3 regions of the Clostridioides sp. ES-S-0108-01 genome follow, and region 1 is predicted to be linked to each of the others. Evidence: riboswitches for the same ligand, from Rfam matches in the RefSeq annotation. Region 1 holds a riboswitch; each other region holds the start of a gene.
The links. A riboswitch is a leader RNA that binds a small molecule or an ion and turns the genes downstream of it on or off. The one in region 1 is predicted to bind glycine.
Positions count from the first base shown of each region.

Region 1 (10,777 bases):
TTAATTTATAAAACAAAAATATAACTTACATACGTTAAAATCAACAAATCTAAAACTAAGGAGACTTATATGTTAAAAGCAATAAAAGGGAATATAATTTTCACAAAAACTTCAGACACCTTCACAGTATTTGAAAATAGTTATATTATACTATACAAAGGCAAAGTAAAAGGAATCTTTAAAGACATACCTGAAGAATATAAGAATCTAGAAATAGTAGATTACACCGATAAACTTATAATACCTGGTATGAACGACCTTCATTGCCATGCTTCTCAATTTAAAAATCTAGGAATAGCTATGGATAAAGAACTTTTGCCATGGCTTGAAACTTATGTGTTTCCAGAAGAATCAAATTATACAGATATAGAATATGCAACAAAAATGTATAAAAAATTTGTAAAAGAAGTTTGGAAATCTGGAACAACAAGAACAGCTGTATTTGCCACAGTACATAAAGAAGCTTCTATGAAACTTATGGATATATTCAAAGAAGTTGGTATTGGAGCATATATTGGTAAAGTAAATATGGATATGAATTGCCCTGATGCTTTACTAGAGAATACTTATAAATCTATTGCTGATACAGAAGAAATTATAAATAAATACAGTGATAAAGAGTCTATTGTAAAACCAATCATAACTCCTAGATTCATACCAAGTTGTACGAGTGAACTTTTAAAAGGTTTGGGAGATTTATGTTTAAAGTATAATATGCCTATACAATCACACTTATCTGAGAATTATGATGAAATTGAATGGGTTAAAAGTTTAGAGCCTAAATCTAAATTTTATGGAGATGCCTATAATATGTATAATTTATTTGGTCAAACTCCTACTTTAATGGCTCACTGTGTTCATTGTTCTCAAGAAGAAATGGATTTAATGAGGGAAAATAATGTTATGGCAGTTCACTGCCCTGCTTCTAACTTTAATGTTGGTAGTGGTGCTATGCCTATTAGAAAATTCCTTGATAATCGTATTAAATTAGCCCTTGGTTCGGATATAAGCGGTGGGCATACCTTGTCAATATTTAAAGCAATAGTGTCTGCAATACAGTTATCTAAATTATATTGGGTGAACTCTGGTAAGGAACTTAACTTCTTATCTTTATCTGAAGCTTTTTATATTGCAACTAAAAGTGGAGGAAGTTTCTTTGGAAAAGTTGGTAGCTTTGAAGAAGATTATGATTTTGATGCATTAATTATTGATGATTCAGATTTAAATCATGCCAATTACTCTATACTTGAAAGACTTGAAAGATTTATCTATGTTGGTGATGACAGAAATATCATTCATAGATATGTATGTGGAAACTTAATCGAAGAACCTAATATAGAATAATTTACATAATTATAACTAATAAAAGGGATTGTCTCAAAATGTGTACTGAGACCCAAAAGTTAGACTTTATACAGGAATGAAATTTTCATTCCTGTATTTTTAAATTTATGCAACTTTAGATTCATATTCAAATCTATATTTAACAGGGAATTTTTCTTTAATTCTTTTGATTAATAACTATACCATTATTTTTTAGTGAAACTTTAATTCGGCAATAGCCATATCTACCATTATGTTCTTCAAAAATAGAGACGATTTTTTCTTCTTTAGTGTTTTTATTTTTATTCATTGATGGTTTTCCTTTCGTTTTAGACAGGTCATCGACATCACCATGTAAAAACTTTTGTTTTCATGTTGCTATAAGTGTACTATTGTTCATTCAAAAATGGTTAACAACTCCATATTGTTTTGCTATTGAAACATATCCTCCTTCTCTATTTAAATAGGGCTTAACTACTTTTAATTTGAAATTAAAATCATATTTAGCCATATAGAAACACCCCCATCGTTAGATTTTTGGTCCAACAATTGGGGTGCAGTACAAATTAATTTAAATCTGGAGCTACTGTATCTAATATCTCATCCAACACGAATAACATAACTTTTATCATAATTGGCATTAATACTGCTAGTACCATAGTTATTAGAATTAATTCTCTACTCAATGCTACAAATGAGAATAATCCACCTAAAAATAGAATTCCAATAACAAATGCAATAGTCATACTTACAATTAAAAATAACCTCTCTTTATTAAATGGTAGACATTGTTGTCTTAATATTAAAAGACCACATACACCAGTTAATATCGCACACATAGTAGAAAATACACTTGAACTATAACCTAAGTATTCAACTATATTGTAAACAATAATTACATTTACTGTCACACATAGTGCTCCTGGCAATGCATTTTTTAATATATTGAGTAAAAAATTTCCTGAAATTCTACTTTTATTTGCTTCAAGAGCTAAGAAGAATGACGGTATACCAACTGTTACAGCTCCAATTAGTGATAATTGTATAGGCACGAATGGATACTGTCTACTAAAGAAAAATAATGTTAATAGCGACAAGAAGAATGAAAAAATTGTCTTTACTAAAAATAAAGAAGATGCTCTTTGAATATTATTAATCACCTTTCTTCCTTCCATAACAACTTTTGGCATTGATGCAAAATTTGAATCCAACAATACTAAATTAGAAACATTTTTAGTAACATCACTTCCAGAAGCCATAGCTATACTACAATCAGCTTCTTTAAGTGCTAAAACATCATTTACGCCATCTCCAGTCATAGCTACTGTATGATTTTGTTTTTTTAATGCTAAAATCATTTGTTTTTTCTGTTGAGGGCTTACCCTTCCAAAGACGCTGTATTTATCAACTGCCTCATATATATCATCATCATTTTTAAGTGTTGTTGCATCAATAAAATTACTAGCCGTTTTAAGACCTGCTTTTCTAGCCACTTCACTTACTGTTACTGGATTGTCTCCAGATATAATTTTTATATCTACGCCTTCATTATAAAAAAATTCTAAAGTTTCCTTAGCCTCATCTCTAATTTTGTCCAATATTAATATAAAAGCTAGTGGTTTTATATCTTCAGGTATATTATTTTCTTCCATATAAGAATTACTATGAGCTAAAACTATTACCCTATTGCCTTTTTTAGAATATTTTTCAACCTCTGTTTTAAGTTCTTTATGTTTATCCTTAAAAACAAACTCAAATGCCCCTAGTAAATATGTACCTTTATCTTCAAAGGCTACTCCACTGTATTTTCTTTCTGATGAAAATGGTATTAAATTTTTAACTTTATAAGTATCTAAAATACGGTATTTATCTCTTATTGCACTTATTGTTGCATTATCATCCTTAAGGGAATTACATATATTTCCCATTATATCATCAATATCTATTTCATCCAGTATTACTACATCATCAACCTGCATTTTACCTTCTGTAATTGTGCCTGTTTTATCAAGACATAATGTATCAACTCTAGCAAGAGTCTCTACACAGTATAATTCTTGCACTAAAGTTTTATGACTTGCAAGCTTTATAGTTCCTACAGCTAGAGCAATACTTGTAAGCAATGTCAATCCCTCTGGTATCATACCATTTACAGCTGCCACAGTACCTACTACAGATGTAGTTATAGAATCTCCATTTCCAAAATGTTGTTTTACAAATAATATAATCCCTAGAGGAATAATTATTATACCTACAATTTTTAATATTGTATTTAATGAATTTCTAAGTTGAGAATTATGTTTTCTAGAAATCTTGGCATCACTAGCTATCTTATTTGCATAGTTATCTTTTCCTATATTTTCAACTCTCACAAAAGCCTCTCCAGAAACTACAAAACTACCAGAATATAAGAAATCACCTTCATTTTTTATAATAATATCAGATTCACCTGTAATTAAAGACTCATTTACCTCTAATTTTCCATCTAATACCTTTGAATCTGCACAAATTTGATTCCCTGTTTTTAAAATCATAATATCATCTAATACTAATTCTTGTACATCAATCTCTTTTTTCTCTTCTTCCCTTATAACAGATACCTTATTTGAAACTATGACAGATAGATTGTCCAACAATCTTTTGGCTCTTATTTCTTGAATTACTCCTATAATAGTATTAATTACAGCAATAAATATAAATAAAGTATTTTTAAAAGAGCCAACTGATACCAATAGACAAACTAAAACAATATTTATAAGATTAAAAAGTGTAAATACATTATCTTTAAAAATTTGTTTATATGTTTTAGTTTTTCCATTATCAAATACATTAATTAAATTATCATCTATCCTACTTTGAAGTTGCCCACTGCTTAATCCCATATTTATATCACAATTATAACTTTTTAAATTAGCACTATCCATATTCTACTCCTTTCAACTTAACGCTTTTTATACTTAAATTTACAAATATATTATAAAACTCCCAATTTTTATATTTTATTATTCTATAGTTTATATAATAAAATATAAATCTAAAGATTTTAATAATATAATTCTTAAGATTTCCTAAATTTTTATAAATTTCGATATATTTTAGTTAAGTTTCTCTTAAACCAAAAGAGTAAAAAGTTGTATCAAAATAAATTTCTATAATTTTTATGAATAATGGTATAATAATCATCATATTAATATTCTTATATAAGCACTAATATAATTTAAAACTTCAGTAGTAAATATTATATATATACAAAAAAGCTATCTAAACTATATTAAGTTAGATAGCTTTTTATTATAAATACAAATTCCTTTATATTTATAATCTCTATTTTTAATTATTTATCTTTGCGACCATGTAAGTATAGGTTTCTTTACTGCCCTTGCATCATCCACTCTCTTAACTAAAGTATTGTGTGGAGCAGTTTTCAATAGTTCCGGTTCTTCTTTTGCCTCCTTAGCAACATTTTTCATAGCTTCTATAAAACTATCTAATGTCTCTATGCTCTCACTTTCTGTAGGCTCTATCATAAGTGCCTCATTTATGATAAGAGGAAAATACATTGTTGGAGGATGATATCCATAATCCAGTAATCTCTTTGCTATATCTATAGTTTTTATATTTGCCTCTCCTCTTGGTAACCCACCTAATACAAACTCATGTTTACATAAGGTATCTATTGGTAATATATAGTCATCTTTTATACTCTCTTTGATATAATTTGCATTTAAAACTGCCATTTCACTAGCCTCTTTAAGCCCATCTCTTCCCATAGTTAATATATATGTGTAAGCTCTTACAAGCACTCCAAAGTTACCATAGAAGTTTTTAATTTTTCCAATAGATTTTTCTCTATCATAATTTAATACATACTTATCTTCTTGTTTTTCAATTACTGGTATTGGTAAAAAAGGTACCAATTCTTTTTTGACTCCAACAGGACCAGCTCCTGGACCCCCTCCTCCATGAGGAGTAGAAAAAGTCTTATGAAGATTAAGATGCACTACATCAAATCCCATATCTCCAGGTCTTGTTATCCCCATAATGGCATTCATATTTGCACCATCATAGTATAAGAGTCCTCCTGCTTCATGTACAAGACTTGCTATCTCTTTTATATTTTTTTCAAACAATCCAAGAGTACTTGGATTAGTAAGCATAAGAGCTGCTACTTCATCACTTAAAACTGCTTTTAACGCATTTATGTCTATAGCTCCATTTTTATCAGATGCTATCTGAATCACATCAAAGTTTGCCATAGCTGCACTTGCTGGGTTTGTTCCATGTGCAGAATCAGGAATTATTACTTTGTTTCTCTTATGGTCTCCTCTGTTTTCATGATATGCTTTTATAATCATAAGACCTGTAAATTCACCATGTGAACCTGCTGAAGGTTGTAGTGTGACTTCATCCATACCTGTAATTTCTGCAAGTCTATTTGACAAGTCATACATTAAAGAAAGAGAACCTTGTGCTGTGTATGAAGATTGGTATGGATGCATTGCAGTAAAGTTTGGAAGTGCTGCCATATCTTCATTTATTTTAGGGTTATATTTCATAGTACAAGAACCTAAAGGATAAAAACCTGTGTCAACTCCAAAGTTTTTATTTGATAATAGGGTATAATGTCTAATTAATTCTAATTCGCTAACTTCTGGCAAATTCAATTCACTTTGTCTAACCATACTTTGGTCAATCATATCTTCTACTTTTATATCGTCTACATCTAACTTTGGAAGCGAATATGCTTTTCTACCTTTTTTAGATATATCTATCAACAAACTATTATATTCTTTCATTTATAATCCCTCCATTATTCCAACTAACTTATCTATTTCTTCTTTGCTTCTTTTCTCAGTCACACAAAGTAAAGTTGAAATTTTTAATTCTGGGTAATTGTGTTCTAAATTATAACCACCTAATATATTTTCTTCTAAAAGTTTATTATTTATAGTTTCTATATTAAGATTTCCTTGCACAGTAAATTCTTTGAAAAATTTACCTTTAAATATTGGCTTATATTTTCCTGTTTGTATAAGTTTATTATAAGTATAATGTGCTTTTTTCATAGATTGCATTCCAACCTCTTTAAATCCTTCTCTCCCCATAGTAGCCATGTATATTGAAGCTACAAGAGCATTTAAAGCTTGATTTGAGCATATATTAGAAGTTGCTTTTTCTCTTCTTACATGTTGTTCTCTAGTTTGTAAAGTTAGCACATATGCAGTTTTTCCTTCTGTATCTAAGCTTTGCCCAACTATTCTTCCTGGCATTTTTCTAGTATACTTAGATTTACTAGCGAAAAATCCTACATAAGGTCCTCCAAAGTTAAGAGGATTTCCTAGTGATTGAGCTTCTCCAACAACAATATCTGCTCCTATCTCACCTGGTGTCTTTAAAACACCCAATGATATTGGGTCAACACTCATAATTAACATAGCCTTATTTTCATGGGTTATCTTTTCTATTTCTTCCATCTCTTCAATAATACCAAAGAAGTTAGGAGTCTGTATAAGAACACATGCTGTATCTTTATCTACTGAAGCCCTTAATTTTTCTATATCCGTAGTTCCATATTCATTACAAAAATCAATTTCTACTATTTCACAATCTTTGTATTGTAGATAAGTCTTAAGTACTGATAAAGTTTCAGGATGTGTAGTTTTTGATACTACTATTTTACTTTTTCTGGTCTGATTCATAGCCATTATGCATGCTTCTATTGCAGCAGTTGCTCCATCATACATTGATGCATTTGCAATTTCCATTCCAGTAATTTCTGCAATCATAGATTGGAACTCAAACACTACTTGTAAAGTCCCTTGACTTATTTCAGCTTGATATGGAGTATATGATGTATAAAATTCAGACCTTGAAGTTATATGTTTTATAATTGACGGTATATAATGGTCATATGCACCAGCTCCAAGAAAACAAGTTAAGTCTTCTAAACTTAAATTTTCTTCTGACAGCCTTTTTACTATTTTACTTACCTCTAATTCAGATTTTCCACTTTCCAAGTTTAAATCTCTTTTTAATTTTATTTCATCTGGTATATCTGAAAATAATTCATCAACTGAATTTAATCCTACTACCTTTAACATTTTTGATTTATCTTCACTTATGGCAGGTATATATGAAAATTTATTTTCTTCATTTAATACAGTATTATCTTTTTTATATTGCTTTTTATAAAAAGGCTTCTTAACTATCGTAGCAGGAACAACTTTTTTTCTGATTACTATACCTATTTCATTTCCTACTTTTGCATACTTAGAATCTATAATTCCCATGCCTAAAATCTTTCCTGTCGTTGGAGATGCACATCCTGTTGTTACAAAACCTACTATTTTTTCACCAACCTTTATATCGTATCTATTTCTAGGCATCCCTTTGCCTTGCATTTCAAATCCTACTAATTTTCTTTTAGCTCCATTTTCTTTTTCTTCTGATAAAATTGTTTTTCCAATAAAGTTTTCCTTGTTTGTTTTTACAAAAATGGATAAGCCTCCTTCAATTGGAGATATATGTTCACTTATTTCATGACCATATAGAGGTAGAGCTGCTTCAAATCTTAAAGTATCTCTACAACCTAAACCAGCAGGACATATATCTTCTCCTCCAGCTTTTAAAACTTCATTCCAAATTGTTTCTGTATGTTCATTTTTACAATATATCTCAAATCCATCTTCTCCAGTATATCCTGTTCTTGAAACTAAACAAGTTAAACCACATATTTTTGTTGATGGAATTGACTTATAAAATTTTATTGATTTTAAATCTATGTCTGTGATTTTTTGAAGAATTTCTTCTGCTTTAGGCCCTTGAACTGCCAGTTGACTAACTTCATTAGAAACATTTTTTATATCTACATTGTAACCTTTACTTTGTTTTATTATCCATGCCACATCTTTATCTATATTCCCTGCATTTATTACTAATAAATAATCTTCTTCACCAAATTTATATATTAATAAATCATCAACTACTCCTCCGTTTTCATAACACATAGGTGTATATATAATGTCATTTACCTTTAATGTGCTTATATCATTTGTAACTAAATTTTGTATAAATTTTTCTGAATCTACACCTTTTATTTGTACCTCTCCCATATGAGATACATCAAAGATACCTGCACTTTTTCTAATCATTTCATGCTCTTTATTTATTCCCTTATATTCCAAAGGCATTTCCCAACCAGCAAACTCAACAAGTTTTGCTCCAAGCTCTTTGTGTATATTATACAAAGTCACTCTTTTCAATTCATTCATATATAACCCTCCCTATAAAATTAGACCCACTATATTTAAGCAATTTCGATATTATGTCCTATACTTTTTCATAAAAAAAAGATATATTAGCATGGAAAATAATCCTAGCCTATATATCCCTGTTTGTATACCTGAAAGATTTAATAATTTAATATTATTTTGCTTCTTCGGTGACTTATAGTATATTAACCTAAGTCTTTCCAGAGTCCCATCAACTAGCGATATCTTTGCCTGAAAGTTTCTCTAAGAATTGGCATTTCTTAAATTTCTTCTTCGGCGCCTTTTTATATAAAGGTCTCTCTCGCTAATCTCATTTGGAAATATTTATTTTCATTTTTATTGTATGAATATTTCAATTAAATGTCAACACATTATATTTATTTTTTTTTATGTATTATTTTTTTTGTTAAGTTTTTATTATCAATTATATTACTTTTATATTATTAACTTTTATACATATATGTTATATATTAATGTAAAATAATATATTTATTTAATTTATTATTAATATGTCATACAAAACACTAAAAGTAAAGTTATATTGTAATTTACTATATTATGTTAAAGATATATTCATACAAACAATAGAATCGTTTGCAATTTTATAAATATATTTTTAGACAACAAAAAAAGCACTTAATGTGCTTTTTTGTATTTATTAGTAAAATATTTTATAAATATATTCATATTGTATTTAACTTATCTATCAAAAAATAAAAACGGGATAGCCCACTCCGAAAGCCAGCAACCCCAGTTTTTTCCAGTACAACTAAGTACTGTAAAATGCGGATGAAGGGAGTCGAACCCCCACGCCAACGGCGCTAGATCCTAAGTCTAGTGCGTCTGCCAATTCCGCCACATCCGCTTATTACTCTTTTATTTTACTATATTTCGCTATTCTTTTCAATAACTTTTTAAAATTATCTATAAACTAATAAAACAATCATAATAAAAGGTTAAATTTATTTATATCCTTATTCTACAAGTTCAATTTCTGCTTCATCTACTCTCTTACCAATTATTTGAATACCTACAAATATAGCAACTATAGCCACTGGCAACACTATATATATTGGCAATCCAAATCCAGCTGGTATGTATCCAAATACAACGGTAATTACTGCTGTAAATATAGCATACGGTATTTGAGTATTAACATGGTCTATATGATTACAACCAGCTCCCATTGAAGAAAGTATTGTTGTATCTGAAATAGGAGAACAATGGTCTCCAAATATTGCACCTGTTAAAACTGCACTTGTACTTACTATTACATAAGACATATCAGGATTTAGTGAGTATGCTAGTGGTATTGCAAGTGGCATAAGTATACCCATTGTTCCATAAGCTGTTCCAGTAGCAAATGATATTATTGCTCCTAAACCAAATATTAAACTTGGCAATAAAAATGGAGGTAATGAACCTGATAATAAGTGTATTAAAAATTTAGCTGTACCTAACTCTTTTATTACTGAACTCAATGACCATGCAAGTATTAATATTACACCAGTGATTACTAAACTTTTCATTCCATCTATCCAAACATCAATTGCCTCTGATATTGTAAAAATCTTTTTGACTACAGCCATTATAATAGCAACCAAACTTGCAACAAGTGCAGACTGGAATAATGCTCTAGATGCATCAGATGCACTAAATGCTTCTTTTATTGCTTCAAATGAATACGGCGAATTCGTAAATAACTGTATAAGAGCCTTATTCTCCCCTCCCATTATAGATGTATATCCACTATAATAGAATGATGTTAATGCAACTATTATTAATGTGCCTATCGGGATTATAGCATTCCATACACTCAATCTTACTCCATTTTTTGGAGCTAAATCATCTAATTCTTCTACACCTTCATCAAGGTCTGTACCAATTTTTCTACTTCTAGATTTTATCTCTGCTTTTCTCATTGGTCCAAATTCTTTTAATAATAATGCTGATAATACAATAAACACTAATATTAATATGTTATAAAATCTAAATGGTATTGTATTTAAAAATATACCAAATGCGTCAACATCTACATTTATGCTTTCAAAAGCGTCATGTATTAAACCAACTTCAAGACCTATCCATGTAGATATTATAGCTAATCCAGCAACTGGTGCTGCTGTAGCATCTATTATAAATGCCAACTTTTCTCTTGATATTTTCATCTTATCTGCAACAGG
Region 1 is NZ_JADGMN010000003.1:19,629-30,405, reverse strand. It holds gene IR152_RS03925 (amidohydrolase family protein) at 70-1,344, shown strand; gene IR152_RS19915 (IS3 family transposase) at 1,502-1,633, opposite strand; gene IR152_RS03910 (HAD-IC family P-type ATPase) at 1,890-4,247, opposite strand; gene gcvPB (aminomethyl-transferring glycine dehydrogenase subunit GcvPB) at 4,662-6,119, opposite strand; gene gcvPA (aminomethyl-transferring glycine dehydrogenase subunit GcvPA) at 6,120-8,594, opposite strand; glycine riboswitch at 8,804-8,908, opposite strand; tRNA gene IR152_RS03890 (tRNA-Leu) at 9,379-9,459, opposite strand; gene IR152_RS03885 (Na+/H+ antiporter NhaC family protein) at 9,569-10,777, opposite strand, start outside.

Region 2 (11,882 bases), on a different contig from region 1:
GTTAAAAGATTTAATGTCAGTTTTTCAAAATATAAAGCTTTTAAAAAATATAAAAAATGCATCGACAAAGGAAGATGTAGCTAAATTATTGGATTTTATAGAAATTTAATGTAGACAATCTTAGAAATAAAAAATTAAAATTTAAACAATCAAAGTAAGTATTATTTTATAGATAGGTTTAATCTATATAAAATAAAAATTTAGAGTATAAAATTAGGAGGAAATTATTATGAAACAATTTAATGTATTATCAGTTTGTGGTTCAGGAACAGTTACATCATCAATGGTAGCAGGTAAATTAAAAGAAGTATTAGGAAATAAGGGAATTTCTATCACTACAACAGAAGCTAGACCAACAGAAGCACTGAATTTAGCACAATCAGGAAGATTTGATTTTATAACATTTACTAGTCCACTTCAAACGGGAGATTATGGAATACCAACTATAAATGCATTTGCTTGCTTAACGGGTATAGGAGAAGAGGCATTCTTTGAAGAAGTTTTAACTGTTATTGAAGGGATAGACAAGTAAGCTTTGGAGGTGTGAATTATAGTATTTAAATTATTGATTTAGATACTATAATAAGCTAATATTAACTAAATATTTATGAAGAAAACATTTTTTATATGTTGTCATAAATTAAAAAATAATAAAAATAGTTATTTAAGAAGTATTAAATTAATCTTATAAATATTTATAAATAGGAGGATAAAAGATGTTAGAATTTATGAAATCCATAATTGATACATTTGGTTCTGCAATTATAGTTCCAATTATAATATTCATAATAGCAAAGATATTTAAAGTAACTACTAAGAAATCGTTTCTTTCTGCTGTGTATGCAGGCGTTGCTTTACAAGGTTTTACACTGATTCTAAATTCATTTACACCAATAATAACACCAGTTATCAATAGGATGGTTGATAGTACAGGAGTAAATCTACCAGTTTTTGATGTTGGCTGGCAAGCCACATCATTGGTTGCATTTTCAACAAGTGCAGGTATGATATATTTAGGTCTGGGGATATTATTACAAACCATTTTATTTTTAATAAAATGGACAGATGTATTCCAACCATCAGATTTATGGAATAATTATTCTTATATGGTATGGGGAGCAATGGTCATAGGAGTAACAGGAAATTTTCCTTTAGGTATAGCATGTATGGTTTTATTAAACTTATATAGTTTGTTAATATCAGAGCTAGTTGCAAAGAGATGGTCTAGCTATTATAGGTACCCTAATTGTACGATAATAGCCATGCATAATGTTGAGGCTTCTGTGTTTGCAGTATTTGCAGACCCTATATACAATAAATTGGGGCTAAATAAAATAAAATTAAATCCTAAAGAATTAGAGAAGAAATTAGGATTCTTAGGTGAACCAATTACTTTAGGGCTTTTTTTAGGGATGTTTATAGGTATATTAGGTAATATGACAAGGATAACTACTATGGAAGCTTGGGGAGAAATAATGAAAGTAGGTATATCTACAAGTGCTGTTATGGCAATTTTCCCTAAAGTAGCAAGTATGTTTGCTCAAGCATTTGCACCTATAACAGAATCTGCTAGAAAGATTATGCAAAAAGCTGGAAATCGTGAGTGGTACATAGCAGTAAATGATGCTGTTGGATATGGTGAACCTGCAACTCTAATATCGGGTCTTATATTAATTCCAATAATGCTTGTAATAGCTATGGTACTTCCTGGTAATAAAGTATTACCAGTTGTAGATTTATTAGCAATTCCATATATGGTGCAAGGTTTAGTTGCTATACATAATGGTAATATACCAAAAGTACTAGTTTCAGGTATAATTTGGTTTGGACTAGGATTATATATTTGTACATCTACAGCACCATTATTTACAGATATGGCTACAAATATAGGTGTAGCTATACCAGCAGGAGCAATGTTAATAACAAGTTTTAATATACTAGGAAAACCTTTGATGGGATTAGTTTTCTTTGCATTTCTAAGTGCAAATCCAATTTATATAGGTCTTGCAGTTGTAATTTACTTTGTTCTGTGGGCATTATTTAGAAAGAATAAAGCAAGTATTCTTGATTATCTAGAAAAACAAGCACTTAAAAATGTAGAAGAAGAGCCTGTAGCAGTTTAAATTTATAAAAATAAATAGGAATAACTAAAGGAGTTTATAATTGATTTTATATAAGTATCAGATAATACCTGAGAAATATTTAAATGAAATATAGACTTCTTTTTATTTAGATAATATTTGTAATTATAATTTGTGTATTTTTATAGTTGAGTTTTTCTGTATAACCTGAAAACATACTCTTTTATATTTATACAGTAATGTAATTTGATTTTATAAAATGTAATCTCTCTTGGCAAAAGACTTTGTATATAAGGCATTTATCTGAATACACTATTTATCTTTTGTATGGCATAGATATTGCTATATAGAAGTATATAGCATGAAAGGAGATATTTATATGGAGAATAAAATGAGAGCATCAGTATTGTATAATGTAGGTGATGTCAGATATGAAATGGTAGATATACCAGAAATAACAAATACAGAAGTGCTTGTAAATGTAAAGTATGTTGGAATATGTGGTTCAGATTTACCTAGGTCTATGGTAAGTGGTCTGAGTGGAAATACAGCATATCCATTAATTTTAGGTCATGAATTTTCTGGTGAAGTTGTTAAAATTGGAGAAAAAGTAAAACATATTAATGTAGGAGATAGAGTAGCTGTTGCACCATTAGTACCTTGTGGAGAATGTGATTATTGTAATGAAGGTAATTTTGGCTTGTGTGATGATTACAATATAATTGGAACAAGAGTAAATGGAGCATTGGCAGAGTATGTAAAAGTTCCAGAAGAACATATTTTAAAACTACCAGATACATTGGACTATGAAACTGCTGCTGGAATTGAACCAGCAACTATAGCTTATCATGGGATTTCAAAGTCTGACATTAAAGTAGGAGATAGTGTAGTTGTGTTAGGGTGTGGTCCAATAGGTCAGTTTACTATACAATGGGCAAAGGTATTTGGTGCATCTAAGATTGTAGCTGTTGATATTTTTAATGAAAAGTTAGAACTTTCTAAATCTCTAGGAGCAAATTATACATTGAATTCAAAAGAAGTAAATATAATTAAAGAAATAAAAAAAATAACAAATGGTGGTGCTGATATTGTAATAGAGACTGCTGGTAGTAGATTTACACAAGAACAATCTCTACTTGTAGCAAAAAAGAGAGGTAATATAGTGTTTGTAGGTATATCACACACAGAATTACCACTTAGTGTAGAAGCTACTGAGTGTATATTACGTGGTGAACTTACTTTGAAAGGTTCTTGGAATTCATATACAAGCCCTTATCCTGGAAGAGCATGGACTGCAACATTGGATTTTATGGGAAAAGGTGATATTGTTTTTAAACCCATGATTTCACATAAAATAGGTCTTAATGAAGTTGGTGACTTTTTAAGTAAAATGAGCAAGAGAGAGATTAATTTTAATAAAATCCTAGTAGAAATATAAAAATTTAACAGACAAATTAAAAAACAATTAAATTTTATAATTACAATATTAGGAAAAATAAAAATAATTTTCTCAAATAAAATATAGGAGGAAGAAAAGTGTTAGAAAATTTAAAAGAAGAGGTATTAAAAGCAAATTTAGAATTACCTAAGAAAAGACTAATTACTTATACTTGGGGAAATGTAAGTGGGATAGATAGAGAAAAAGGATTAGTAGTGATAAAACCAAGTGGGGTAGAGTATAGTAGTATGACTGTAGAGGATATGGTTGTAGTTGATTTAGAAGGAAATGTAGTTGATGGTAAATTAAGACCTTCTTCGGATACTCCAACTCATCTAGTCTTATATAAAGAGTTTGAAGAGTTAGGGGGAATAGTACATACACATTCAAGTTGGGCGACAATCTGGGCTCAAATAGGAAAGCCTATACCATCTTGTGGGACTACTCATGCAGATTATTTTTATGGAAGTATACCATGTACCAGAAAAATGACTAGAGAAGAAATTTGCAGTGAATACGAAAAGGAAACTGGAAATGTAATTGTTGAAGAATTTATGGGAAGAAATCCAATTCATTGTCCAGGAATAATTGTGAATGACCATGGACCTTTTACATGGGGAAAAGATGCAAATGAAGCTGTGCATAATGCAGTAGTTTTAGAAGAAGTTGCAAAGATGGCTTATTATACAGAGCTAATGAGTCCTGATAATATTATGGATAAAGTGCTTATGAATAAGCATTTTTCAAGAAAGCATGGAAAAAATGCATACTATGGTCAAAAATGATTATCTGGAGGTGAATTATGCTAGAATCTTTAAAGGTCAAAGTTGTGGAAATAGCAATTAAAGCAGAGCGTTATGGTTTATGTAAAGAAAAAGCTGGTAATTTTAGTATTAGAGATAAAGAGACTGGATATATACTTATAACACCCTCAGGTGTAGGAAGAGAAGAATTAAAAGTTGAGCATATTTGTGTATTAGATTTGGATGGAAATGTAATAGAAGTTGAAAAAGGTATTAAACCAAGTAGTGAGGTGTTGATGCATATTGAAATATACAAAGTAAGGGAAAATGTAAATGCTATATCACATACTCATTCTTTATATGCAACAGCATTTTCAGTAGCAAAGAAACCAATTATACCAATTGTATATGAATCAGTTAATTATGGTGGTTATGTAGATATTGCTCCGTATGAAAGACCGGGAACTTTAAAACTAGCTAAGAGTGTTTCAAAACTATTGCTAGATACAGATGCATGTTTACTAGAGAAACATGGACTTACAACTGTAGGTAATGATTTAGAGGAAGCATTATTAAAATCAAGATATGTAGAAGAGGTAGCAGAAATATACTATAGGTCTTTAGTTTTAAACCAGTTCAAAGAGCTTGAAGTAGTAGATGTCGATGAATTTAAATCATGGAAATACCCAGAAGAAATAAAATTTTAATCTAAATAATTTTCATTGAAAATAGTAATTAAAATATATGTACTATTTATTTCAATTACTATATTTCTGTAGATATATTTATTATACTTTTTCAAAAGAATATAGAATTCCAAAGTCATATAAAATTGACTTGGAATTCTATACTTTTTATTTATACATTTTTATTTATTTGATTTTCTGGAGAGTTTATATGTTCAAAGTATTTTTTAGTTTCAGATACTATTATAGGTGATAATGCAAGTAAAGCTATCAGATTAGGTATTGCCATAAGTCCATTTACAATATCAGCAATTATCCAAACAACTTCTAATTTTAAGAATGCACCTAATAGCACCATAGCTACAAATACAGTTCTATATCCATTCATACCTTTTACACCAAACAGAAATTCAAAACATCTTTCTCCATAATAACTCCATCCTAAAATGGTAGTAAATGCAAATAATGTCAAACTAACTGTAAGTAATATTGGTCCAAATGTAGGAATTGCTCCGTTAAAAGCCGCTTGTGTCATAACAGCTCCATTTAGGTCTGAACACCATACTCCTGAAATAACAAGAGAGAATCCAGTAAGAGTACAAATTATAATAGTATCTATAAAAGTACCCGTCATAGATATAAGACCTTGTTCTGCTGGCCATTCAGTTTTAGCAGCAGCTGCAGCTATTGGAGCACTACCTAGACCAGATTCATTTGAAAATACACCACGAGCTATACCATTCCTAATTGCCAGTGACATAGTTGCCCCCAGAAAACCACCAGTAGCAGCAGTAGGTGTAAATGCACTTTTGATTATTAACATAAAAGTTTCAGGAATTTTATTCCAAAAAGATATTAAAATGATTCCACAGATTACGACATATATAACTGCCATAAAAGGTACTATTTTAGTAGCTACATTAGATATACTTTTAAGACCTCCAAATACAACCAAAGCTACAAATACTGCTAATATAACACCTGTAATTCTAGGGTCTATTCCAAAGCTATTATTTATCGCATCTGTTATTGAATTTACTTGAGTAAAAGTTCCTATTCCTAAAAGTGCAACTAGTATACCACTTATAGCGAAAAATATTGCAAGAGGTCTCCATTTTTCCCCCATACCATTTACTATGTAGTACATTGGTCCACCAGAAACTTGACCATTTTTATCTTTAGTTCTGTATTTTATTGCAAGAACACCTTCTGAATACTTAGTAGCCATTCCAAAGAATGCTGCTATCCACATCCAAAAAAGTGCACCAGGTCCACCAGCTTTGATAGCTGTAGCAACACCAACAATATTACCAGTACCAACTGTAGCAGCTAGAGCAGTACATAAGGCTGCAAAACTTGAAACATCACCACTACCTTTGTTTTCCGCAGAGAATATTAACTTAAGAGCCCTTGGAAGTTTAGCTATTTGTACAACTCCAAGTTTAGCGGTAAGTAGTATACCAGTACCAACTAGTAGTACTAGTAGGGGTGGTCCCCAAATAAAAGCATCAACTTTGTTTAAAATATCAATTAGATTCATAAAAACACCCCCTCATTTTTTGCTTTACATAATCAATAGAATTTTTAATGAAGTAATTGACAGGAAATAAGTATAATTTATTAATAATTTCTAGTGTAATAAAAAAAGCTAAATCTAAAAAAGATTCAGCTCTGGATATACACTAATTAGCAACCAAAATAAAAGTATTAGTAAATACTATTTTTGGTAGATAATCCCTGTCCTTTTGCCTGAGAGATTGAGCATAAAAGCCTTGCCCCTTCGGCGCCCATAATGGGTCTCTCCAGAGTTCCGTAAATTTTACAGTCCTACTTTAAAAAGTACCTGAGAGTGTTACTCCTTCGGTGTGCTATATAGCAACTCTTCTATAAAATCTTAACCGGATATTGATTTGTCATAGCTTATTGTATTAATAATATTAATATAAGTTTTTATATTTTGTCAACCAAAAAATAAAAAACAAAGAAAAAATATAAAAATGTAATCATATTTACGAATTATAAATTTATAAGGTTAAGTAATGTACGTGAAAATAAATTCTGTAATAGGCATACAAATTAGATAAAAAATAAGTTTTAAATAAAAAATAAGAAAATCTTAAATAATTAATTAGATATGATTAAATTATGGTAATATTATAGTTACGATATTAAGAAAAGTTCTATTTATTTAGATTTTAAGCGTAATATTAGATTAAGTATAAGGAAAGGAAGTATTTTTAGATGGGAAAAGTATTAGTACTGGCAGAAAAACCTTCTGTTGGAAGAGATATAGCAAAAGTTTTAGGGTCAAAAAATGAAAAAAATGGATATATAGAGGGTTCAAGGTATGTGGTAACCTGGGCTCTAGGTCATTTGGTTACACTTGCTGACCCTGAAAGTTATGGAGAAAGATACAAATCATGGAGTTTAGAAGACTTGCCAATACTTCCTAAGCACCTGAAGACTGTTGTGATAAAAAAGAGTGGAAAGCAGTTTAATACAGTTAAAGCTCAAATGAATAGAAATGATATAGATGAAATAGTCATAGCAACAGATGCAGGTCGTGAAGGAGAACTTGTGGCAAGGTGGATAATAGAAAAGTCACAAGTAAAAAAACCTCTAAAGCGTCTTTGGATTTCTTCGAGTACAGACAAGGCAATAAAAGAAGGATTTGCAAAATTAAAAAATGGAAAAGAATATGAAAATTTATATTATTCAGCAGTAGCACGAGCAGAGGCTGATTGGATTATTGGAATAAATGCAACTAGGGCTTTGACGACAAAGTACAATGCACAACTTTCTTGTGGAAGGGTTCAAACTCCTACTCTTGCAATGTTACTTAAGAGAGAAGAGGAAATAAGAAATTTCAAACCTAAAGAGTATTATGGATTGGAGTTAATTGCTACAAAGGGAAATTCAGATATAAAATTTATTTGGAATGATAAAAACAATAACTCTTCAACTTTTAGTAAAGAAAAGATAGACTCTACATTAAAAAAAGTAAAAGGTGTAGACATAAAAATATCTGAAGTAAACAAGTCATATAAGAAAAAATATTCACCTGCACTTTATGATTTAACAGAATTACAAAGAGATGCAAATAAAATGTTTGGATTTTCAGCAAAAGAAACTCTATCTATAATGCAAAAACTGTATGAGCATCATAAAGTACTTACTTATCCTAGAACTGATTCTAGATATTTAACATCAGATATTGTTGGAACATTAAAAGATAGAATAAAAGCTGTAAATATTAGTGATTATTCAAGGATTTGTAGTAAATTATTAAAAAACAATATTACAGCTAATAAATCATTTGTAGACAATTCAAAGGTAACAGACCATCATGCAATAATACCAACAGAGCAGAAGGTATTTATGAGTGATTTTAGTGACAAAGAACGAAAAATATATAATCTTGTAGTAAAAAGATTTTTAGCAGTACTATCTCCTCCTTTTGAATATGAACAGACAACTATAAATGCAACTGTAGGAGGCGAAATATTTAAGGCTAAGGGAAATAAAGTAATAAATTTAGGTTGGAAGGAAATTTACAAAGATATTGAAGATGGAGATGAGTATGAAAGTATACCAAATATTTTAGAAAAAGATGTACTTAAAGTTAAGGAATTAAAGATAACTTCAGGGAAAACAAATCCACCACCATACTTAAATGAGGGTACGTTATTGACAGCTATGGAGAAAAATGGTCTTGGGACAGTTGCTACAAGAGCAGATATAATAGAAAAATTATTCAATTCATTTTTAATGGAAAAGAAAAATAAAGATATATATATAACATCAAAAGGGAAACAATTATTAGATTTAGTTCCAGTAGATTTGAAGACACCAGAACTTACAGCTTCATGGGAAAAGAAATTATTGGATATTTCAAAAGGAAAACTTAGTAAAAATACATTTATAAATGACATGAAAGATTATTCAAAAGATATCGTACTAGAAGTAAAAAATAGTGATAATAAATTTAAACATGATAACTTAACTAAGAATAGATGTCCAGAGTGTGGTAAATTTATGTTAGAAGTAAATGGTAAAAAAGGTAAAATGTTGATTTGTGAAGATAGAGAGTGTAACACTAGAAAAACTATATCACAAGTAACTAATTCAAGGTGTCCTAACTGTCATAAAAAATTAGAACTTCGTGGAGAAGGTGAGGGAAGAATCTTCACTTGTAGTTGTGGGTACAGAGAAAAGCTGTCTTCTTTTAACAAGAGGAAGCAAGAAGAAAAAAAGAAGGCATCAAAAAAAGATGTTAATCAATATTTAAAAAATCAAAAGAAAAATCAAGAAACATTTAATAATCCATTTGCAGAAGCACTAGCTAAACTAAAAAATAAATAATTTTAAAGTTATTATTATATCAATTATAACTTCAACTGTATATCAATTATATGTACTGATATAATATAGTGTATAATTTAGGCATGAAAGTAGGGCTGTTAAATGGATTTAAGTGATATATTTGAATACTATTGTAAAAAGTGTGAAAATACATGGAATAATTCAAGTGTTGAATTATTGGAGAACATAGAAACATATAGTAGGGATTCACCAAAAAAGAGTGAAAAAGAATTAGATAAATTGATAAATACAATATCAGTTCATTTAGAAAGGTATCCAAATGACTCTGTATTGAGAAAAATGTGGGTAAAAAAAGGCGAGATTTTCTTACAAAAGACATTAGAAAAAGAAAATATTTTTAAGTTAGAAAAAATGGATATAGATGATAGAAAAAAATTTTTAGATATAACAAAACAGTTTATTAGAGATGTTAGAAAATTTGATGATGATTTACCTATAGGTGATATTATGCAAGCTATGAGAAATGTATGGATTTCAAATGTATTACAATTATTATTTGGTAAAGAGGTCTATTATTCAAAAGCTAACTTTAAAAATTGAAGGAAAAATAAAAGAAAAATTTAAAAGTATAGATGTTTTAAATAATGAAAATGAATATAAAGAAATGATTGATATTATTTGTGCAGAGTAGAAAAAAGGGAGCGTCTCAGAATGGACTTTTTAGTTTATGAGGCACTCTTTTTGTATAAAATCAAATGTATTTTCATCATTTCACAATGAAAAAGAGGCTTATCTCTATTTTGAGACAGCCTATTTTAAATTTAAATAAAAATGTTAAACTATTTAAATGCAGTAATAATACCATTATCGTGTAAATTTTTTATGATTGTAGCTGCGATAGGGAATCCAAATAATCCGGCTATTCCAAACAGTTGAGCTCCAACAAACATACACATTAAGGTTATTAGAGGATATAGACCAATTTGGTGTCCTACTACTTTTGGTTCTAATATTTGCCTAACAACGGTTATAATTATGTATAGTATTAAAAGTCCTATCGTTAAGTGAATATTTCCATTAATAAGTGAGATAATCATCCAAGGTGTCAAAATACTTCCTGTCCCTAAGACTGGCAAAATATCAACAAGTGCTATGATGACAGCTATAATAAATGCATTTTCGACTTTTAGGAGGTTAAGTCCAATAAGGAGCTCTATAAATGTTACTGATAGTAGTATTGCGTAGGCTTTTAGTAGTTTTAAAAGAGCATTAATACTGCTATTTTTTATATTTATTATCATAAATTGACTTTTTTCTGGAAACTGTTTTAAGAGAAAGTTTACTATTTTTTGATAGTCAAAACTAAAGAAAAAAGAAGCAATTAAAGTAATAATAAGTTTTAACATAAACGCAGGTGTTTTGCTTGCAATACTAGCAATAGCATTGAGTGCATTTGTTGAAACAGAAGCTACTAAGGACATCATAGATTGGCTTATATTGTCCCAACCAAGTATTAATGCTAGGTTAACATTAGGTGTACTAGCATCTATCTTTGAAAATAAAGTGTTTAGTGTTGGTTGTATACTTGACTTATATATATCAGGAAGCCTAAAAAACATGTCACTTACACTTGCAAATATCTTCACACCAAAACTAACTAATAAAAATATACACAGTCCATAAAAGGCTAAAAGTATTACTACAGAAATAAATGTACGATTTAAATTTGTATTATGTGTAATAAGTCTTATAATAGGTCTTAAGATGGATGCAATGATAAAACTGATTACAAAAGGCATTAACAATGGTAATAAGAATTTTAATACAATATATATAATACTTGCTATTAAAACTACATATGTAAATTTAATTATAAAATTCTTTTGCTTTTGAATGTCCATAATATAAAACCTCCAATGTATTTGACATTATTCTAAATATGGTCTTTTTTACATAAAATATACTACTGTATATTGATTATAAACTATAAAGCTTCCACAAAGTAAATAAATTATGTAAAATTTAGGTTAATTTTGAATAAAGATATACTTTTACATTTTACAACTACTAACCAAACACTAAAAAATATTTTAAATAAAGAACATAAAATTGTGATAAAATTAATTTATCGATGTTTAAGAAAAGTATAATAGATAGCTTTTAAGAGGTGGTAAGATGAAAAATTTTAGAGCTTTAGGTGGTAATAAATCAGAAGATGGTAGAAGTGATGAAGAAGCTCGTAAACATCCATCAACAGTAATATCAAATATAAAAAACATAAGGATTCTAGCTATGAGAGAGTTGGAGGAATCAGAAGGGAGTTTTGGTTCTAAGAGACTATACTAATTTACCGATATTAAACCATTGTACTGCTGGTAAGGATAGAACAACTGGTGTAGGGAGTGCTATAATTCTTATGATTTTAGGGGTATCAAGAGAGAACATAATGAAAGATTATCTAAAAAGTAATGATTTTGTAGATAAAGAGATTTATAGAATATAAACCTGAATTTAAGGGAATTCCAAAAGAAAATTTAAATTATATATTTGGTGTAAATGAAGAATATATGAAAACTGCTTTTAGAAGAATTGATGAAGAATACAATGGTGT
Region 2 is NZ_JADGMN010000001.1:168,376-180,257, forward strand. It holds gene IR152_RS00810 (PTS sugar transporter subunit IIA) at 1-109, shown strand, start outside; gene IR152_RS00815 (PTS sugar transporter subunit IIB) at 230-532, shown strand; gene IR152_RS00820 (PTS galactitol transporter subunit IIC) at 717-2,123, shown strand; gene IR152_RS00825 (galactitol-1-phosphate 5-dehydrogenase) at 2,461-3,519, shown strand; gene araD (L-ribulose-5-phosphate 4-epimerase) at 3,618-4,304, shown strand; gene IR152_RS00835 (class II aldolase/adducin family protein) at 4,322-4,969, shown strand; gene IR152_RS00840 (alanine/glycine:cation symporter family protein) at 5,121-6,488, opposite strand; glycine riboswitch at 6,676-6,764, opposite strand; gene IR152_RS00845 (DNA topoisomerase III) at 7,190-9,310, shown strand; gene IR152_RS00850 (hypothetical protein) at 9,413-9,871, shown strand; gene ytvI (sporulation integral membrane protein YtvI) at 10,111-11,172, opposite strand; gene IR152_RS00860 (hypothetical protein) at 11,447-11,617, shown strand; gene IR152_RS19880 (tyrosine-protein phosphatase) at 11,595-11,774, shown strand; gene IR152_RS19885 (tyrosine-protein phosphatase) at 11,791-11,882, shown strand, end outside.
Region 2: it holds a riboswitch for glycine, as region 1 does, so the genes downstream of both, IR152_RS00840 (alanine/glycine:cation symporter family protein) here and gcvPA (aminomethyl-transferring glycine dehydrogenase subunit GcvPA) in region 1, are expected to answer to the same signal.

Region 3 (11,882 bases), on a different contig from region 1:
AGACGCATACTTGCACCTCCTGTTATTTAATTTGTGTATATGCATTTGAGTTTTTCTCAAAATTATATCATTTTACAATTTATCTTATTTATCTTAAAGACATCTTTTATATTTATTGTGTTTTTATGTCTCAAATCTTTGTTTTATTAGTAAAAAATATTTATTGTAAAAAAATTATTTTACCTAAAATTATTTTTTTAACAAAGTTAATCATAAAAACTTTTTTCTTTTATCTTCAGACTAAATGTAGATTTCTTCTTTTATTTTTACATTATTAATACCTTGTCAACACATTAAAGGTATTTTTTAATCATGTTTTCTATATTAGGAACTGTAGCGTCATCCTTAGTAACTTCATCTACTTTTTCCCCATCTTTGTATATAGCCATAGTTGGAAGACCTAGTACTTTTTGTTTTATAGCTAATCTTCTAGCTTTTGTTGTATCCATCTTACAGAATTTTATTTTATCTCCATAAGTTTCAGCTAATTTATGAACATCTGGCATTAAAGCTTTACAAGGCTCACAACCTTCACTCCAAAAATCAACAAATACAAAACCTTCTGCATTTAAAACTTCTTCTTCAAATGTAGCCTTATCTAAATCTAACATTTTCTTATTCCCCCTTGAAATTTTTATTTTAAATATTATTCATTAAATTTAATTTACAGACTTTAGTTCCCAAATTTTTCATCAATATATTTCTCAGCAACTATAGATGCAATTGCTCCATCATTAGTTGCAGTTACAACCTGTCTTAGAGTTTTAGATCTACAATCTCCTGCTGCAAATACACCTGGTATGTTAGTTCTCATATCTTCATCAGTTATTATGTAACCTTTTTCATCCATATCAATTTTGCCTTTGAATAAATCGGTTTGAGCATCCAATCCAACGAAAACAAATACTCCCATTGTTCCATCTTCTTCATCTGCAAAGTACTCATGAGTTTCTCCAGTTACTTTATTTTTAAATACGACTGATTCTAATATTCCATCACCTTTGATTTCTTCTATTACTGTATCTAGTAAAAATTCTATCTTTGGATTAGCTTTTGCTTTTTCTTCAACACTCTTAGCACATCTAAATCCTTGTCTTCTATGTACAATTGTTACTTTTCTAGCAAATTTAGTTAAATACATTGCTTCTTCTAATGCACTGTCTCCTCCACCTACAACAAATACTTCAAAATCTTCAAAGAAATCTGCATCACAAGTTGCACAATATGAAACACCTTTACCAGTAAGTTCTTTTTCTCCAGGACAACCAATCTTTCTTGGAGTTGCTCCTGTTCCTATTATTACTGCTTTTGCTCTATATTCTGCTTTTTCCCCTTTTAAAACTTTTATATCTCCATCTAGTTCAGTATCTACAATGTTGTCTCTTAGCATTTCTGCTCCAAACTCTTTACATTGTTCAACCATTCTAGCTATTAGACTTGGACCTGTTGCATTTGGAACTGACCCTGGATAATTTGCAATTTCATGTGTTATTACAATTTGCCCGCCAGTCTTATCTTTTTCTAGGATTAGAGTTTTCAACTTTGCTCTTGCTCCATAAAGACCTGCTGCAAGCCCTGCTGGTCCTGAACCAATTATTACTAAGTCATACACATTTTCCATTTTGACTTATCCTCCCCAATTAAATTTCTCATTTTATTTAATATTAAATTAGATTTAATATTTATGCTGTTTTAACAACTTTTTATAAACATCTTTATTCATACTGCATTCTTTGTATTGTATTATAAAATATATCATAATCAATTACTCTAAAATCATCTTGAACACTTTCTGTCCATTTTGGAGTCTTTTTATTATTCTGAAATTTACTTGCAGTAATGATTGCTTCTTCAATTAATGTTAAAGAGTTTATGTCCAAACGATTTCCTTTCTTTAGTATAACAGTTCTGTAAGGTGTTTCATTTGGTTTTACACTCCCATAAAGTGGATGAGATAAAAGTTCATAACCTTCATGTATCAAATCCCTACTTGCTTCTAAGATTCCAATATACTTTGTATCTTTAAATAGAATATCTCTGTCTTGAACTTCTTCTTTTACTTTTGGATTATTCGTAATTATTATCATTTTTTTACTCTCTTTCAAACTTTTATTTATTACTTGATAAATAAAAAACAGGAAAAACAAATCTCCCAATTTGTCTTCCCTGTTAAAATCATTTTCAGAGCCCCGTCCAAGTACAGTCATCTTTACCTGAGAATTTCATCTAATCTTTTGGGTAAATTAAGATTAAATTTGTCCCTTCGGTCGCTTTTTTATAAAGCAGTCTCCCATACTCTTCATCCGGATTATTAAGTTTTCAGAAAATTGAAAATCAAGCAATTTATCCGTTATTTTCTTTAAATAGCTTTTTTCTATCTCTGTTGACTTAAGTATATAAACATTCTATAAAATTTGCAATAGTTTTTTTATATGTATTTTGTATACATTTTTACTTTTTTTTCCAAATGTTGATATTGCATATTTCCTGTATTTTCTTTTTTTTTTAGGTGCAAACCTTTTTTGGTTTATTTTATCAAATTGATTAAAAATAAGACTATTTTTACAACAAATATTTATTTTCTACATACTTTTTTAATTTTTAATCTTATGATGTGAAATTCTCATAATTTTTTATAATTTGTTGTCATTTATTTCATCAAACCAAGATTTAACATCACCTATAATAGACTTAATACAGTCATCATCAAATGGAGAATACAAATTTCCCATACTCACAATGTCTAAAAATGATTTTGTTCCTCCAACTTTACAGATATTTATATAATCTTGCCATCCTGCATCCCTATCTTGAATCATTTTTTTCCAAAATTGTAATGCACAAATTTGAGCTAATACATAATCTATGTAATAAAATGGATTTTTAAATATATGACCTTGCTTAAACCACCAACAACCTCTCTCTAAAAAATAATTATCATCATACTTTCTATGAGGTAAGTATTTTTTCTCTAAAAATCTCCAAATTTCCTTTCTTTTTGATTTATCTACATTAGGATTTTTATAAATATAGTGTTGAAATTCATCAACAATTACTCCATAAGGTATAAATTTAATTGCAGATGATAAGTGAGTAAATTTGTATTTATCTGTATCTTCTTTAAAAAATAAATCCATCCACGGCCATGTTATAAATTCCATACTCATTGAATGGATTTCACAACTGTCAAGCGTTGGAAAATTAATTTCTGGCATATCAATCCATCTAGACATATACAACTGAAATGCATGTCCTGCTTCATGTGTTAATACATCTATATCATCAGCAGTTTGATTAAAATTAGAAAAAACGAATGGCGACTTGTAATCTGGTATATAGGTACAATACCCTCCAGCTCCTTTTCCTTTCTTTGTTTCTAAATCCATAAGTTCATTTTCTAACATAAAATTAAAAAATTCATCTGTTTCTTTCGACAGTTCAGAATACATCCTTTTACCATTTTGAATTATGTATCTTGAATCTCCCTTTAAACTTGCATTTCCTGTTAAAAATTCCATGCCTTCATCTATGTAACTTAAATACTCTAAACCAATCCTTTTAGCTTGTTTTTCATAAAGTTCATTGGCCATTGGAACAACATATTTTAATACTTGTTTTCTAACACTTTCTATCATATCTTCTCTGTAGTTACTTCTCATCATTCTGATATATCCAAGCTCTACAAAATTTTCAAAACCTAATTTTTTAGATATCTTATCTCTAAGTTTTACTAGTTTATCAAATATATCATCAAATTCAGATTCATTTTCTTCAAAGAAATTATAATATGCTTTATTTGCTAGTTCTCTCGTTTTTCTGCACTTAGAATACATAAATTTCCCCATACCAGATAAATTTCTTTCTTCTCCATCAAACATTATCTCGGCTGATGCTAAAAGTCTAGTATACTCTGAACACAATTTATTTTCTTCCTGCAATTCACTTATTATTTCTTTAGAAAAACTTTTTAAAGAATATTCTACTATTGTGAAAAATTGTTCTCCAAACTCTTTTATTAAATCACATTTAAACTTTGAATTTACAATAGCATTATAAAAATGTGAATTTAATTCTTCATACAAAGGCACATATTCATCCCAATAATTTTTTTCTTCTTGGTAGAATTTATTAAGTGTATCTGTACTATATCTTATTGATGCTATATTTGACAACGTTTCTATTTTATTCCTCAATAAATTAATCTTATGTATATTTTTTTGTTGCTCTTTATAATTACGAGAATTATTTATATCTTCTATACAACTCAAAAACTCTTTTTTCATACTATTGTAATTGGGTCTTTCATACTTAAACTCTGAAAATTTCATTTAAACACTCCTTTACAACTTTATTTTATTGTATTTATAAATATAGCTTTACATGTAATGTAATACTCTTTTATAAAATTATTATATATATTAAATATTCTTTATACTGTAACCATGTTGAATAATAACATATGATTAATGGAATTACAATATTTTATAACACAAAACTAACTACTATAACAAATTACCATAAATCTATTTATTCAAAACTTTTAACACTATTAAGATAAATTTGTATTTATATTAATAGTGCAAACGATGCCATTGCTTGTAATTAAAAATTCTGGAATTATTAATTACAAAATTTTTACGCTACCATGTCACATAAGCAATATTTTTACCAAAAAATTAATATTATTAAGCTTTCTAAATTACTTATCTCTTGATATAATAGTATACAAAACAAATCATATTTCCCACTGAAACTTTGTTCAACACTAGCTGTGTCAACGTTTTTACAGGAAATTTGAGTATATAATTTATTGGAGGTTGATATGTACAAATTAATCGCACTAGACATTGATGGAACAATATTAGACACACAAAAAAGGATTACTCCTGAAGTCTTTGAATCCATTCAAGAAGCAAAAAAGGCTGGAGCCAAAGTAGTTATAACAACAGGCAGACCTCTTCCTGGTGTAAAAGAGCTTCTAAATCAATTAAATCTAACAGATGAAGGTGATTATGTTATATGTTTTAATGGAGCCATTATTCAAGAAGTTAAAAGTGAGAAAATTATACATGATGTAGAAATGAATTTAGATGATTTTGATTTTATTTATAATAACGTTTGTAAAAAATATAATACTAAAATACACATAAATACAATGACAAATTTAATTACACCAAATGAAACTCCTGGCAAATATACACTTCATGAAGCGAAATTAAATGATATAGAAGTCAAATATATACAAAAAGATAAAATTGATGAATCTATTAAAATCTGTAAAATCATGATAGTTGATGAACCAGAAAGATTGGAAGAAATCATACAACAGCTACCTAAAAATTTATTCAATAAATATACTATAGTAAGGTCTGCTCCTTTTTATCTAGAATTTTTAGGTAAAACTACTAATAAAGGAACTGCACTTAAAACATTATGCGCTAATCTAAATATACCTATAGAAAATGCTATTGCTGTTGGTGATGAAGAAAATGACCAACATATGATAAAGTATGCAGGTCTTGGTGTAGCTATGGGAAATGCACGTAATAGTATAAAAGAAATTGCTGATTATGTTACTGATACCAACAACGAAAATGGAGTTGCAAAAGTTATAAATAAATATATACTTAATAAAGCTATCTAATCATGTAAAAAACTAAAAATATTTTTTATGTTTAAATATATTTAATGAGAGTGTCTCAAAATGGACTTTTTAGTTTATGAGACACTCTTTTTTGTATGAAATCAAATATATTTTCATCATTTCAACAATGAAAAAGAGGCTTATCTCTATTTTGAGACAGCCTCCATATCTATAACTTTTATCTAAAGTTCATTTTTAATTTTTCATATATGTATATCTATAACAATACTTTTTGTTTGAGTTTAAATATTTTATATGATTCTACTATTGCTTCATTAATATCTAAGCAATATATATCTTCATCATCTGATAATCCCGCTTCGTTTGTCCAAGCATCAAAATCACTCTTCGTCCAGAAGAAATTCATTATATTTCAGCAGCTAGCAGCCCAATTTGAATGCTTATCAAGATTTATATGAAGCACTCTTAAGTTCGGATTATTCACATACTCAATCTTTTCATTTTTTATAACTATTTCTATTTCTTTACCTGTAGCACTACAAATAGAGTTTATTCTTACATCTTGGTTAAATGTGCAAGAAGTTCCTATAGCATCTATAGCACACATTGCACTAAAACTTCGATTATCTCTCAAGGTTACTTTATGATTGGTTGGCAATGCTGATACAGGATATATAAAATTTATACTATCTCCATCAACAACCATTATATTTTTATCAATAAAATATTGTAGTGTATTTTCCATATATTGTTTTTCTGTCTTCAACTTTTTACTTATATATTCAGTCGCTTCTTGAAATGTAATACTAGAACCTTTATCTATTATCATATCCATAATAGAGATTCTTATTTTTTGTTGTGTGTTATCCAAGCTATTGTATTTTTCTATTTGACTCATATCTACTCCTCTTTAAACCTCATAACACTTTGATAAAGTATCAGTTAATTTATTTTTGTACTCTTCATATTTTTGACTTCCTCTAATTCTAGGTCTTGGAATATCTATATTTATGTCATCAATAATTCTTCCTTTATCTCTCGACATTACTATAACTCTATCACTCATATATACAGCTTCATCAACATCATGAGTTACCATTAATGCAGTTATTTTCTTTTTTATCCATATTCTTTCTAGTTCTTCTTGTAAGTTTTGTCTCATTTGAAAATCCACGGCTCCTAATGGTTCATCCATTAGTAACACCTCAGGATTACATGCTAAAGCTCTTATCATGGCCACTCTTTGTTTCATTCCTCCTGATAATTGATGGGGAAACAGTCTTTCTTTTCCTTTCAAGTCTGACATAACCAAAAGTTCTTCTAACATTTCTTCTCTCTTTTCCTTTGGTATTTTCTGCTGTTTCATAGGAAATAAAACATTGCCTCTTATAGTTTTCCAAGGAAATAAAGCATAATTTTGGAATATAAAAGCTCTATCTATACCTGGTTTTTTAACTTTTTTATCATTTATAAAAACATCTCCACTTTCTGATTTTTGAAATCCACCTATTATAGTAAGTAGAGTAGTTTTTCCACACCCTGATGGACCTAAAAGGCAAACAAATTGACCATTTTCTATATCCATACTTATATCTTCTAAAACCTTTGTATGTACTTTATTATTTACAAATGTTTTATTTATATCTCTTACACTTAACTTCATTAATCTGCAAACCTCCATCTACAAAGGATTTTATTTATAAACTTTAATACTCTATCTATTATAAATCCTATTAAAGCTGCAAATATCATAAGCCCAATTAATACATCTGTATGCATTAATGTTTGAGCTTGTACCATTGAGTAACCGAGACCGGCACTCGTAGCTATGAACTCTGCTCAGATAACAGACATCCAACCTGTACTTATAGCTATTCTCGAACCAGTTAGTATATCAGGAAGAGACGCTGGTACTATTACATTTGTAAATATCACAACTGGTGATGCCCCCATACTTCTAGCTGCATTATAATAATCTTTTGATATTGCTCTTACACCTTGGATAGTATTTAAGATTATAGGAAAAACTCCTGAAAAAGCTATTAAAAATATTGTTGGACCATCTCCTATACCAAACCATACTATAGTAAGAGGCACCCATGCCATTATAGGAACCTGTCTTACAGAATCTACTACTGGAGATAAAACTTTTTCAAAAGTTTTAGAAAATCCCATGATAAACCCTATTGAAAGTCCAAATAATAGTGCGTACATAAAACCTTTAAGTACTCTCTGTAATGTTATAAAAAGATTAGTAACTGTCTCTACGTCTGTTATGCAATAAAAGAAACCTTTTATCACATCTATTGGCATTGGAAGTAATAAAGAACTTCCTATATCTTTTGCTGTAAAATGCCAAACTGAAAATATAATGACTAAGAGTATTATCTTGTATAAAATATCCATACTACTATCAGATTTTTTCTTAGTTAATCTATCTCTTTTATCTTTAGAAATTTTAATTTCCAATTTCTTATTTCCTCCATATCTATATTTCTTATATTCCTGTACTCTTTTAATGCTTTCTTAAATGTAGCTTTATTCTTTAAAGCATCAACACTTTTATTGTAAAGTGTTATAAAGTCAATATATGCTTTACTTTTTTTAAACTCTTTACTTACAACTAATACATAGGTATCATAATCTCCTAATTTAGTTGTAGATTTTCTTTTACCCTCTAACCCAATTGACTTTATACAATCTATTACAACACCATCTACTAAATTACTTTCTAATCCATATGCTAGTGCAGTCCCTAATAAGGGAGCTACTTCCACATTCTTGTAGTATTTTTTAACCAATTCTGACTGGTAATCTCTATTTTGAATGACTCCCATCTTTTTAGGATTATTATCACTTAATAGAAATATATCAGAATTTTGAACTACAGTACCAACAATTTCAAATCCACTATTTACATTTACATATTGTTTTGCAGCATCTTTACATATAATTGCTATATCTATTTCCTCTGAACTCAGAGCCCATTGCATTGTACTTGCTCAGCAATCATTAATTGTAAAAATATCCATTATATCACTTACTTTTATATCTTCAAAGTAGTCTCTATTTACCATATAATTTATTACAAAACCAGAGGTATCATCAGATACCCCTATTCTTAGTTTTCCCTCTATTTCTTCTTTATCTTCAAAATTAAAAAATATTATAAATATACTTCCCAAAACAATAATAAAAAGTATTATTATATTTTTTATATTCTCCATTTATTTATAATACCTTTGCTTTCCAATCTTCATAACTCATACCTTCAGGAAACTCTGGACTAACTTTTTCTTTTATAAATTTATCAAAATCATCTGCTCCACAAGAATCCAATAAACTTGTATCAATTGTATCTTCATATTTAGGTATATCATCTAATGCTTTTAAATCTTTATACATTTGTAAATTATTTTTATATTCTTCTCCTGTAACTTTCCAAGTAAGCGTTCTACCTTCTCCAACTGTCTTTTTATAAATAGTTCTAAGTGCAACTTCTTCTTCTACATTATAATATTTTGCAAATATCTTAGCAGCTTCAGCTGGATTTGTATATATGTATTCTATTGCTTTTGTATGAGCTAGAACCAATTTTTTTGCTAAATCTGGATGTTCTTTTATAAAGTTTTTGTTTAATGAGAATGAACAACAGTTATATTCTTTACTATTAACTTTTTCTTTATATTGAGTAGATGCTATTATTTTTCCTACACCATCATTTTCAGCCACAGAACCCCAAGGGTCACAAGATGTAAAAGCTTGAATTTTCCCAGTTTTAAGAGCTAAATATTTATCTTTGTCTGAATCCATATTTACAACTTCATATTTTGATGGGTCAGTTGGTAGACCTGTTTCTGGACCATAATCACTTGTCCATAAGAAATCACTCATATCCGTTGCAATTTTTTTACCAATTAAATCTTTAGGTTCTTTTATATCTTTTGAAACTATTAAATATTCAGAACCACCAGTATGATTGTTAGCTGCTATTGTTATTGGTGAACCTTTAGGTATTGCTCCAACTAAACCTTTAGTTCCTATGTAACCTGCATCCATTTTTCCTGCTGCCATAGCTTCAGGAACTTTACCATTTCCAACAGTTTTTACATTAAGGCCTAAGTCTTTATATATTCCTGCTGCTTCTGCTACTGGTCCAGCAGTCATATGGTCACAGTTATAATACCCTACTGTTATTGTATAATCATCCTTTCCAACTTTTGCTTCTTCTTTCTCTTTTGGTTTACTACTACAGCCTGTTAGTATAGATGCCCCCATTACACTAACTAAAATTAATGCTTGAACCTTCTTAGATACTCTCACCTAAATTTCCCACCTTTTATGTATTATTTTTATTTTTAACAACATTTGTCCATATCTTCCCCAAATAAATCAACAAATTTGTTGCCTTCTACCCTGTAAATTGCATACCCTACATTACCATTCTTAGAACCTGACACTATTACTTCTACTGGTAGCTTATCATCAATATTTTTAAAAGTTATAGTTTGATTCTCTATAGGTGCTGGTATTGGTTTTGTTATATAATGACTGTTTTTGTCAGAAACTACCACTACCATTTCATTTGAATTATTACCTTTTTTATATATAACTACTAAATCTTTTTTTCCATCATTATTTAAATCTTCTTCAGCATAAGTTATTATATCTTCTTTATAATTTTTTCTAAAATACTCTAATGTTTCTTTATTCACATTTGGAATAGAGGCATCTTCTTCAAGGTTATCATCCACCATTTTTGATAAAACTATTAATACGGCTACTATACAGGATATTATAACTATCTTTTTAAGCATGATTTCCTATGACCTCTTTCATTTTTGGTATTATTGATTTAAATGCAAATAAAATAATTACAATCGTGCATACATATTCAAAACGACCTGGTATATTTAACATTAGTTTATTCGCCAACTGTATTGAAGAATTTGTTGTGTCTAAATTTACTGAATTGTTATTTACTAAAAGTAGATTTGTTATGTATCCAATTACTATTGAACATAGTGTCAAAGTTACTGAATATATAATAACAGTTCTTTTCCCAATAAGTTTAAATATACTTATAAGTTCTGGTAAATTTGTAGCTGCTCCAGCTATTAAAAATGTTATCGCTATCCCAGGAGATGCTCCACTTGCAACGAGGGCTGCTATAAATGGAATATGTCCTACAGCACATACATACATAACACATGCAAGTATTGTTATACTTCCAAGAGACAACAATCCTGGATTACCTAAATATCTTTGAATTATACTATTTGGAAAAATCGCTGTTATAAAGCCTGCAAAAATCATTCCCATTACTACATATTTACTAATGGTAAGAGCTAACTCACCAAAAGACCATTTAAGTCCATCAATCATATTTTCTATAAAACTTCTCTTTTCTTCTTCTAATTCTATTACATCTTCGCCTGAATCATTATGCAAATATAATTCTTCTTTTCCAAAACAATTTCCTAAAAATCCTACTAAAAATGGAACTAAAAAACCAGCTATTAGATAAATAATTGTAATTTTAGGTCCTAAAAGACCTAGACAAAGAACTACAGCTATTGGATTTATTATTGGAGTTGATGTCATAAAAGCAAGTACTGGTCCTAAGTATGCTCCTGAATAATACATACTTATACCAAGTGGGATTACCCCACAGCTACATATTGGTAAAAACATGCCTGAGATAGTACTTTTAATCAAAGAAGAAAATTTCTTATTTCCAAGTTGTTTTTGAAACCTTTTTGGAGTTAAAACATTGTGGAGTATACCTGCCAATATAAAACTTATCATAAGCCATCCTGATGCTCCATTCAATGTAGCTATAGAAGCTACTATAGTCTCTTTAACTCCATTTAAAACAATTTCTAATATGTTCATTTTTGCTACTCCTAATTTTTAAACTTTTAACTGTTATTTATAGCTTCTACTATTGCCTTTTCAATTGTATCTTTATTTAATCTATCATATTTTTTTTTCTGATTTATTATTAAGGTCCCTTTTGTTATAATTCCATATTTTTTTACATATGAAAAATCTTTGCCTGCTTGATACAGTTTCACTTCCAATTTATCAGTATACTTTTCTGACATTTTTTTTATAAACACTCCATGCTCATCACAAGATGGTCAAGTATTTATAAATTCAACTAAAACTTTAGACATTTGTTCATCCCCTACTCAAACAATTTATCCTTGACTTAAAATAATCCACAGAAAATAAGTTTTCCCATGGATTGTATACCAAACTGCTTTATAATGTT
Region 3 is NZ_JADGMN010000001.1:109,857-121,738, reverse strand. It holds gene IR152_RS00620 (glycine/sarcosine/betaine reductase component B subunit) at 1-8, opposite strand, end outside; gene trxA (thioredoxin TrxA) at 294-611, opposite strand; gene trxB (thioredoxin-disulfide reductase) at 674-1,621, opposite strand; gene IR152_RS00605 (GrdX family protein) at 1,716-2,087, opposite strand; glycine riboswitch at 2,191-2,303, opposite strand; gene IR152_RS00600 (M3 family oligoendopeptidase) at 2,634-4,328, opposite strand; gene yidA (sugar-phosphatase) at 4,823-5,644, shown strand; gene saoL (MerB-like organometallic lyase SaoL) at 5,862-6,503, opposite strand; gene saoA (ABC transporter ATP-binding protein SaoA) at 6,516-7,268, opposite strand; gene saoP (ABC transporter permease subunit SaoP) at 7,268-8,011, opposite strand; gene saoB (ABC transporter substrate-binding (seleno)protein SaoB) at 8,035-8,823, opposite strand; gene saoX (ABC transporter substrate-binding subunit SaoX) at 8,837-9,928, opposite strand; gene saoC (Cys-Cys-COOH (seleno)protein SaoC) at 9,964-10,422, opposite strand; gene saoE (efflux transporter SaoE) at 10,415-11,500, opposite strand; gene saoT (thioredoxin-like (seleno)protein SaoT) at 11,527-11,784, opposite strand; gene saoD (DsrE-related protein SaoD) at 11,873-11,882, opposite strand, start outside.
Region 3: it holds a riboswitch for glycine, as region 1 does, so the genes downstream of both, IR152_RS00605 (GrdX family protein) here and gcvPA (aminomethyl-transferring glycine dehydrogenase subunit GcvPA) in region 1, are expected to answer to the same signal.